2 regions of the Sphingobacterium sp. 18053 genome follow, and region 1 is predicted to be linked to the other one. Evidence: riboswitches for the same ligand, from Rfam matches in the RefSeq annotation. Region 1 holds a riboswitch; the other holds the start of a gene.

Region 1 (5,433 bases):
AATCTCCAAAAAGCACAGCGCAAGAAAAGCACATCGAATCAAAATAAAAATTCAAAAAATAAACTAAAATCAAAACAAATAAATTGTATACAAAAAATATTAAGCATAATATTTGTATTTTTGCACAGAAAATTAGTAAACTGATTAATGAGCACTGTATCATTGAAGAAAAGATTCTACCGTATTTATATCCTTATGATACGATTTATGCATGGCGAGCATTCTGGAGACGCATTACGTAATGTTTCCATCAGCATCTTGCCAAGTTTGGCGATCTATTTATTGGGAGCGCAAGCGAGCACGGCTATTGGAATCGGTGTCGGATCGTTGTTAACAACACTCACAGATCCTCCTGGAAACAGAAAAGATAAACTTTCTTCTGCTCTCGTATGTATTCCCACCTTCTTTGTTGCATCATTGTTTACAGCGATTGTATTTCCCTATCATTGGCCCTTGGTTATATTGCTAGCAGCGGCCGGTTTTATATGTACGTTATACGGTATTTTTGGGGCTCGCTATGCTGCAATTGGAAACATGACATTGATTCTCATGAGTTTTGTGATCGGAATGGCCCCGCAACACCCTTTTGCGGTTAGTTTACAGATTACAACAGGTTCCATTATATACTACTTTTTTAGCCTTTTACAAGCCTATATACAACCTTATCGCTCGCTAAAACATGCGATGGCCAATGGTTTTCATGGATTGTCCCAATTTCTATTGATACGATCACAGTCTTACGATCCCAATATTCCTTTGAATATAACGTACAGTCGCGTAGGCAAAATTCATGGCCTGATCAGCGAACAACAGGAACAAATCAGGTCTCTTCTTTTTCGAGAAAAAAAAATCATAAGTCAACAGTGGCATAAAAGCAATTATTGGCTCAGTCAGGTTTATGGGTTAATTGACCTTCATGAGTTAATTATTGCACTTGATCACGACTATGATGCGATTCGCAAAAATCTTGCAGACACGGGCAGCCTCCCTTTAATTCGTCACACAATCAAATTATTAGCTTTAGAAATTGATAGCTTTTCACAACCTAACAAGAGGTTTCGGTATGCGCATCAATTATATCACAATAACTTTAAAATTAATGCCCTCTTACAGGATTTAAAAGAAATTCAAGAACAGCAGACCGGTCAAGCAAAAAGTATATTATGTTCGATCATAAGCAACATCGAAGCAATTATTGAAGTACTCAACCGAATTCAGGTAGCTTTTTATCAAAATCAGGAAATTCAGGATAAGATTGACAGCAGTGAGTACCAGCAATTTATCAATCGACCTTTGCGCAATCTTGCTGATCTAAAAAGTAAACTCCATCTGAATAACCCGCTTTTTCGATTTGCCGTTCGGATGGCTCTTCTTTTTGGAACAGGCGCATTGATCGGTATTTTATTTTTGGATTTTAAATATACCTATTGGATCTTACTGACGATCGCTATTGTTGCCAGACCAGCATTTTCAATGACAAAAAAGCGTAATATAGAGCGTATTGTAGGCACATTCTCGGGTATAATAGTTGGTATATTCTGCTTAATTTCTATTCATTTTCTCCCAGCTCTCCTTACCATAGCTGCATTAGGTCTTTTCGGATTCTTTTTGTTCAACCGATCTAATTATATGGTCAGTGTCATCTTTATTACCTTGGGAATTGTGATTGCGCTCAATTTGTTCGAAGGCAATATCAATCTCATTTTAGGCAGCCGAATACTTTTCACACTCATTGGAGCATTCTTGGCTATAGCAGGTTATTTCTTGATACCTGTACGCCAAAGCACAGGCATGGTTCAGCTGGCAAAAGAGGTATCCCTTTACAACGAGCATTATTTCCAAACCATCAATAACCGTCTGTCGGACGAGAAACAAAGTTCTTTTGATATACGACTGGCTCGCAAAAAAGCGCAGACTGCCATGGCCCTGTTTTCAGACGCTATCAATCAAATGAAAAAAGAACCCGAGCATAAATGGATAGATTGGTCGCATATCCACCATTTTCAGGCACTCTCTTATCAGGTCAACTCCCATTTGGTGGGGCTTTCGTTATCGTTAAGCAAAAAGACGAATCGCCACCTAGCGTATGATATCCATAGTAGAATTGATGCACTTAAACCTCTTTTAACAGATTTAAATCAAATTGCGGAACGGATCAACTTAAAGAAATCATAATACCCGATTGACAGTTATTTATCCGGTTTCATCCGACGATATGCGATCCCGATCGGTATGTTATTCAAAATTCCTTTAACTAAAAAATAGCTTTTCTTTTGCTTTAATAAAAAAAGAGTTTATATTTGTGTCGTCTTCGAAAGAAGATTTCTAATCAACACCTCCCTTAATCAGTAGGTCTTGATTTATAAAGAAGTGGCGAGAGACTGGCTCAATGACCCACTGGCAACCTTCAATTTGTTTGAAAAGGTGCCAATTCCTGTCCAAAACAATATCGTTTTGGAGCATATAAATGACATAAGACAATGATTATTAAACTACTGAAGTCCATTAAAAATTCAGGTTCAACACAAGTGAACCACACGATAAGCGAAAGTGTAAGTCATCGTACAACTGTATTGATGCGAATGCGTATGCATATGCACTTCCATGCTTGTTAAAAATCATTTCCTTTTTCTTGGATAAAGATTTAACAGACCCTTCAACGAGGTGTGTATGCTTCTCTTTTTACTTAGCAATTTCTTTTTGAACCCTTAAAATCTGATATATTATGTCTTCAAACAAAAATTTAAAATTCGAAACTCTTCAGGTTCACGCTGGCCAAGTCGCTGATCCTACTACGGGATCTAGAGCAGTTCCTATATATCAAACAACATCTTTTGTATTTGAAAATGCCGAACACGGCGCAAACTTATTTGCATTAAAGCAGTTCGGCAATATCTATACACGGATTATGAATCCTACTACGGATGTTTTCGAACAACGTATTGCGGCACTGGAAGGTGGAGTCGCAGCTGTTGCTGTTGCATCTGGCCAGGCAGCACAGTTTATAGCTTTAAATAATATCTTGGAAAGTGGTGACAATTTTGTTGCCGGATCCAACTTATACGGCGGTACATTTAACCAGTTTAAAGTTTCTTTTAAACGCCTGGGCATCGAAGCTCGATTTGCAACGGACGCCGAGGCAGATAAAATTGAAGCCCTCATTGATGATAAAACAAAGGCCATCTATGTTGAAACAATTGGAAACCCAAGTTTCAATATTCCAGACTTTGAGAAAATTGCTGCCGTAGCAAAAAAATATGACTTACCATTAATCGTCGATAATACTTTTGGAGCTGGGGGTTATTTATTTAAACCTTTGGAGTACGGTGCGAATGTGGTTGTTGAATCGGCTACTAAATGGATCGGTGGACATGGCACAAGCATTGGCGGTGTCATCGTCGACGGCGGAAACTACAATTGGGGCAATGGAAAATACCCTCAATTTTCCGAACCATCTGAAGGCTATCATGGCTTAGTTTTTTCCGAAGTTTTCGGTGAAGGCGGACCGTTTGGAAATATTCAATTTGCCATTCGGGCACGTGTGGAAGGGCTTCGGGATTTCGGGCCAGCACTCTCCCCTTTCAATTCATTCTTATTATTACAAGGGCTTGAAACGCTGTCTTTACGGGTGCAACGCCATGTAGATAACACTTTAGAGGTAGCTAAATGGCTTGAGGCGCATCCACAGGTAGAAAAAGTAAACTATCCGGGCTTAAAAAGCTCTCCGAGCTTCGCTAACGCACAAAAATACCTTAAAAATGGCTATGGTGCGGTGCTTTCTTTCCAGCTCAAGGGTGACGCAGCACAGAAGGCCAATAGCTTTATCGACAGCTTAGAATTGATCAGTCACTTGGCCAATGTCGGTGATACGAAGTCATTGATTATCCATCCAGCAGCGACTACTCACCAACAATTGAGTGATGAAGATCAAGCCAATGCTGGAGTGTTCAAAGGTTTATTACGCCTTTCTGTAGGAATAGAACATATTGATGACATCAAAGCTGATTTACAACAAGCTTTTGATAAAATTAAATAATCAGATTTTTTCGGCTTAAACTTAAACGTAAAATGAGTAAGCATATTTATCTGCACCCGGAGCCTTTTGTATTTGAAAATGGAAGAGAGCTTACTGATTTACAAATCAGTTATGAAACATTTGGCAAACCCAACGCAGATCGCAGTAATGTGATCTGGGTTTGCCATGCACTTACGGCTAATGCAGATGTACTGGATTGGTGGTCCGGTCTTTTTGGAACAGGTGAATTATTTGATTCAAACGATTATTATATTATCTGCGCCAATGTCATAGGATCAGCATATAATAGCAGTAATCCGCTATCTGTAAACCCAGCTACTGGACAGCCTTACTACCTATCTTTTCCTGAATTTACAGTAAGGGATTTGGTCAATGCACATCAATTTCTTGCAGACCACCTGGATATCAAACAAATAGAGATCCTTATTGGCGGCTCATTGGGCGGTCAACAAGCATTGGAATGGGCCGTATCGCACAGTATAGCCATCAACCATCTAATCGTCGTTGGAACAAATGCCGTCCATTCACCATGGGGTATTGCATTCAATGAAAGTCAACGTCTTGCCATTACAACTGATCGAACCTTTTACGCCAATCATCCCGATGGCGGAGCTAAGGGTTTAAAAGTTGCACGCGCTATGGCACTGTTGTCTTACCGCAACTATACAACGTATGCCAACACACAAAAGGAGGATGATAACGAAAAACTCGATCATTATAAAGCATCCTCCTATCAAAACTATCAGGGTGAAAAATTGGTGAAACGCTATAATGCGTACAGCTATTACTTCCTAACCAAAGCAATGGACAGCCATAATTTAGGTCGGGGAAGACGATCTATCGAATCCGCTTTAGCGAGCATTGACTGTCCAACTTTAGTACTGAGCGTCAATACAGATTTGTTGTTTCCTCCACAAGAGCAACAATTCATCGCTCAACATGTTCCGAATGCCCACTATCAGGAGATTGAATCTACCTATGGCCACGATGGATTTTTGATCGAAACAAAAAAACTCACTAAAATCATCAGCAACTTTCTGCGGAAACAAAAAGAATACCTAAACGAATTAGTATAAGAGAATAAATAATATATATAAGAGAATTTAAGAAGAGATATGAGTAATAAATTAACAATAGGGATGTTTGGGTTTGGTGTAGTAGGCCAAGGTCTTTACGATATCATCAAAACCAAAAATCTTAATCTGGAGATCAAGAAATTTGTCATTAAAAACGGAGATAAAAAGCGCTCGCTACCAGCAGATTTATTTTCTACCGATGCCGAAACAATTTTAGGTGACCCAGAAATTAATACTGTTGTCGAACTAATAGATGATGCCGAAGCAGCCTATCAACTAACTGTTCGTGCCTTGAAATCGGGAAAAAATGTGGTATCTGCC
Region 2 (5,433 bases), on a different contig from region 1:
AACCCGTATTGGGACTTACCGGAAATTATTCTTTTGATAATAGTACGCTAAATTCAGGTGTCGCTCAACAAGGGTTAAACAACCCGATTATTAAATGGGAAACAACAACGATGACCGATGTGGGATTGGACCTGAGTCTGTTTAAAAATTTAGATATCACTTTTGACTGGTATAAAAAGAGGACGACCGATATTCTAAGACAGTCACAGATTACTGCAATCGTTGGTTTGGGGGCACCTTACGTAAATGATGGAATTGTCGAGAATAAAGGTGTTGAGTTGGGAATTACTTATCGTAATCAGATTACTACGGGAGCATTGGAAGGTTTACGCTATCAGCTCGGTGCAAACCTCGATCGTTTCAAAAACAAGCTGGTCAAATTTGGCGAGCCTGAAATCGGCGGCTATACGATCAAAAAAAATGGCTATGCGATGGACAGCTTTTATACCTACGAAGTCATCGGCATATTTCAATCCGATGCCGAAGTAGCGGGGTCGCCTAAGCAGTTTAATGATAATACACTGGCAGGAGATCTTAAGTATCGGGATGTCAATGGGGACGGAAAAATCGATGCGAACGACAGAACAATTATTTCCGGTGTAGATCCAAAACTGAACTATAGTTTTAATCTAAGTGCAAGTTTTAAGGGCTTTGACTTTTCGGCTCTATTACAAGGGGTATATGGCGTCAAATCCTATGTTTCGGGCTGGGGTGTAACCCCATTTGTGCAAGGCAGTCCGCCGACAAAAGACTGGTTAGACCGTTGGACACCTGAAAACCCTTCGACAACGATGCCCCGTATTTATTGGGGTTGGAGTGCTCCGGAGAAATTCAGCCGTGCTTCCAGCTATTTTATACAGGATGCTTCATACTTCAGGTTGAAAAATCTTGTGTTCGGATACACTTTACCTGAAGGGCTGTTGAAAAAATATAAAATTGACCGCCTAAGGGTTTATTTTTCGGGTGATAACCTCCTTACTGCGACCAAATTTAAGGGCTTGGACCCTGAACGCTATGGAAATGGTGATCTGGTACAGTATCCACAAAACAAGATTTATTCATTTGGTGTACAAGTTAACTTTTAAGTGCTATGAAAAAGAAATTTATAACAGCGTTGATGCTATCCGGACTATTTTTGGGTTCCTGTAACAGTGCCTTGGACCTTAATCCTTTGGATCAGATCGCTTCGGACAACTATTTTAGCAAAAAATCGGATTTTGATAATGCATTGGCCGGTGTATACGCGTCATTGCAGAGTGAGGCTTTCTCCTATGGGATGCCTTTCCGGGACTGTCTGACCGACAATGGCTACAATCAGTTCAACTCAGGTAGCGTCAATGAAATCGTAGGTGGGAATTTAAATCCGACCACAGGGGGGTATGAAACCGGAATTTATAACGATGCTTATGTGGGAATAGGACGTGCCAATCGCCTGATCGAGAAGCTTCAGGGCTATAACGGCTCCGATATGAACGATGGGGAGAAGAAGAACATGGAAGCCGAAGCCCGCTTTATCCGTGCTTTTGTTTACTTCCAATTGTACAGTATTTATGGTGAGGTGCCGCTTGTGCTTACTTCCCTCAGTCTGGAGAATCAGCGTCAGCCAAAGGAAACTGCAGAGAATATTCTAAAACAGATTCGGGCCGATCTGGATTTTGGGATCGCCAACTTAGCGGCTAAACCTTATTTCAATAATGGGGGGCATGCGACCGCAAGTTCAGCAAAAGCCTTGAAAGCACGGGTTTTACTGTTTGCGGCTTATGGCGACAAAGGGGTGCCCGATTTAGCAATTTTGAAAGAGGTAAAAGACTTATGCACCGATGTCATGAAAGAGTATACTCTGAGTACAGCTTTTGAAAATGTCTTTCGCGATGCAACACAGAAGAACAATACCGAGATTATCTTTTCGGTCAATTTTCTGGCACCGAATAATACAGCCCCCTGGGACATGTATTTAGGCGATTGGATCGCTGCTTCACCTTTACAAAACCTGGTGGATACCTATGAATGCAAAGATGGTCTGCCTTATGGTGAATCACCCTTGACTGACCGAGCTAATCCCTTCAAAGATAGGGATCCGCGCTTGAGCAAAACAATTTTCGTGGATCATCCCGACTTTGGCGGCGGTAAGATCCATACACCGTCCAATCCGCGGCCTACAGGTTATGGGGTGTTGAAATTTTTGGATCCGGCCAACTTACCTTTTGGCTTTTCAACATTGAGCCAACAGGATGCGGTTGTACTGCGGTTTGGGGAGGTGTTATTGATGTATGCCGAAGCACAAAATGAAATTGCCGGACCAGATCCATCGGTTTACGATGCCATGAATACTCTGAGGAGCCGCGTTCAGATGCCCGGGTTTCCTGCCGGTTATACCAAGGAAAAAATGCGCAACCGTATCCGCCACGAAAGAAGGGTTGAACTTGCTTTCGAAGGACTACGGCATTACGACCTGATTCGTTGGCATATCGCAGGCGAAGTACTCAATGCGGTCAAAGACAGTAAAGTGCCCTATCATTTTGAAGACAAATTTTACCGCTGGCCATTACCACAAACAGAAATTGAGAAAAGCGCAGGTGTGTTAATTCAGAATCCAAACTATAAATAATAAGATTATTGCCTTCTTTTAAATCGGCAATTTCCTAAACCAACCACAGCAGCGCGCACGAAGTCCTTTCGATGCGCGCTTTTTTTTGTCGATAACGATTACTGTAAAGGAATCAGGACATTCTGTTCCAAGCGTACAGGGACATGCTTCACCGAGGTAAAACCGTCTTCCTTGGAAATGATGTTGGAAAGATCCAGTCCTCTTTTGGAGAACGTACTGATCAAAGCTGTTCTAAAGGTTGCCTTGGCTGAACCCCAGCCTTGTCCTAAGATGGTGTCATTGTTGAGCTGTATCAGTTCATCTGTTGAGTAATAACTGAATTTTTCCAGTAAGTGTTGGTAAAGATTTGTTGTAGTAGCCATACAATTTAAAAATTTAAAGGATTAAACCATAAACTGTATCCAGATCTTGTTGGGAAAATAATCGTTCTGCGACGTTTATTTTGGTCGAAACCCGTATTAATTTACCACCGCGGTGCCTGCACTCGGTTGGTATTGCATCATGCAATTCTGAATACTCTACAAATATAGTAGATTATTTTTTATAATTAAAAATATTTTTGTTTTTAAGGGTAAATGAACGTTAGCAACAGGAATAGGGAGGTCAAAAGCGAGGCGCGTTGTTGGCTGTGATTTGGTTATGAAGCGGATAGCTGGGCGAAAAATTTATCATGTTACTGTAATCTCATCGAAAATACTTTTAAAAATAGAGATAAGACAATACTTTTGCGCCATGAATAGAATTGCGGAAATTAACGAATACATTGCTGCCGAACGCGAGGTATTATTGCAACACCCTTTGTATCGTAAGATCAAAACGATCAAGAATCTACGTTCTTTTACAGAAGGGCATGTGTACGCTGTATGGGATTTTATGTCTTTACTAAAAGCTTTACAGATTAAATTGACCTGTACGACTTTACCTTGGTTTGCGAGTGAGCATCCATCAACACGCTATCTAATCAACGAAATTGTATTGGCTGAGGAGTCGGATGAATATATTGATGGCCGCCGTTTGAGCCATTTTGAGATGTATCTGGACGCCATGGATGCCATGGGTGCCGACCTTCATCTGGTCAACAAATTTATTGCTCACGCCAAAAAATCGAGTAACATATTCGATGTCATTGCAACGACCACATTGGACAAGCGGATCAAAGACTTTTTGAATTTTACATTCGAAGTGATTGCTGAGGGCGAGGTGCATAAAATTGCTGCTGCATTTACATTTGGACGCGAAGATCTTATCCCGGGAATGTTTACCTCTATTTTGGAAGAAATTAAAACAAATTTCCCTACAGCCAATCTGGATAGCTTTATCTATTATTTTCAACGTCATATTGACCTTGATGGCGATGAGCACGGGCCTTTGGCGATGCAGATGATCACAGATCTCGGGAAGGACGATGAGGTTAAATGGACAGAAATGAAAGAGATCAGTAAAATTGCGCTACAAAAAAGAATACAGTTGTGGAATGCAATAGAAGATTCCTTATACGGATAATCTATTATTATACCGTCGAGAAAGGCCTTTCAAATCATGATTTGAAAGGTCTTTTTTATGTGCTGTAAAAAAGGATATTGTAAGGGCTTCTTGGCAGATATTGGTCTTTTTGTTTGAATTGATGAAAAAATGTCTTTTTTCCATAACATATTGGCGTTTGTGAAGAAATCCAAGTTCCAATAAGTGTCTAAGTTTGCTACGCAAAAAAATTACATAGCACACGTGAACTTTTTTCCTCCCTATTGGGCAAAAGGAATACTAACCATGGGATTGTTAGTATTCGCTATTTCGGACACCTTCGCCCTCGATTCTTTGCACATGTCCCTGAAAGACATGATCGACAAAGCGCTACAGAACAGTAAATACATCGAGCAGTCCTATTTGCAGCTCAAAGAAACTGAGGTGGCAGTACAGCAGCAACGCATGGAGTTGCTGCCCAAAATTTCCGCCAGAGCTTCTGCTAGTTATGCGAGTAATATGCCTGTGTATGACCAGGGGCTTTTAAATAAACCTTCCCAGCATGATATCATTCATTACTTGTACGATAGCGGCCTGGATTTTTATCTGAACCTCTACAATGGGCATCGGGACCTGATGAAAATTGAGTCCAAAAAATTGGAAAATGAGCTGGCCAGAATCGATTGGAAGAATGCCGCAGCGCAGACGAAATTGGAGGTTTGCAATCTTTTTTTGGATTTGGAACTGTCGTATAGTAACCGATCTTTAATTGAGCAGGATATTGCTGATCAACGGGTACAGCTCAAAGAGATTGAGCATCTGTATAAGGCGGGCGTGGTATTACACAGTGACGTCTTGCGTATTTCGTTAGAGCTTTCGAAGCGGGAACTGTTGCTCGTGCAGATCGGTCATGATATTCAGGCTGCAAATCAGAAGCTGCAGCTTATTGGCGGTATTACAGCGGAGATTGTGCCCCTGCCCGAGCAGTTTCAAGTGGAAAGCCCCAGCTATGAAGCGCTTGTTGCCGAAGCGCGAAGCCATGCTTTTTCCCTCCTAAAATCCGAACAGGAAGTGGTTTTGAAGAAGTTGTCGGTCAAACAGGCGCGATCAAATTATCTTCCTGAGTTGGGGTTGACCAGTACATTCACCTTTGCCAATCCACAGGTCTTCTTGTATCCCTATAATCCCAGCTGGTATAATCTGAGTATCACAGGACTCAAATTAAACATACCGATCTCGGCTATCTATCTCAATAAAAACGTGGTGCGCGGAGCACAGATCGCATTGGATCGACAAGAGGTAAAACACCGTCATGAAGAGGAGATTCTGGAAAATCAGCTGTTACAGGCCCTGTTGGATTATCA

Evidence for each region. Region 1 has a riboswitch for S-adenosylmethionine ahead of GVK91_RS18905 (O-acetylhomoserine aminocarboxypropyltransferase/cysteine synthase family protein). Riboswitches for the same ligand answer to the same signal wherever they lie in the genome.
Region 2: it holds a riboswitch for S-adenosylmethionine, as region 1 does, so the genes downstream of both, GVK91_RS23930 (5-oxoprolinase) here and GVK91_RS18905 (O-acetylhomoserine aminocarboxypropyltransferase/cysteine synthase family protein) in region 1, are expected to answer to the same signal.

What each region holds. Positions count from the first base shown of each region.
Region 1 is NZ_CACSJW010000008.1:83,135-88,567, forward strand. It holds gene GVK91_RS18900 (FUSC family membrane protein) at 148-2,175, shown strand; SAM riboswitch class I at 2,358-2,470, shown strand; gene GVK91_RS18905 (O-acetylhomoserine aminocarboxypropyltransferase/cysteine synthase family protein) at 2,726-4,036, shown strand; gene metX (homoserine O-acetyltransferase) at 4,069-5,112, shown strand; gene GVK91_RS18915 (homoserine dehydrogenase) at 5,152-5,433, shown strand, end outside.
Region 2 is NZ_CACSJW010000011.1:105,830-111,262, reverse strand. It holds gene GVK91_RS23940 (TonB-dependent receptor) at 1-1,085, shown strand, start outside; gene GVK91_RS23935 (RagB/SusD family nutrient uptake outer membrane protein) at 1,091-2,608, shown strand; gene GVK91_RS23930 (5-oxoprolinase) at 2,707-2,970, opposite strand; SAM-I-IV-variant riboswitch at 3,037-3,130, opposite strand; gene GVK91_RS23925 (DUF3050 domain-containing protein) at 3,341-4,111, shown strand; gene GVK91_RS23920 (TolC family protein) at 4,376-5,433, shown strand, end outside.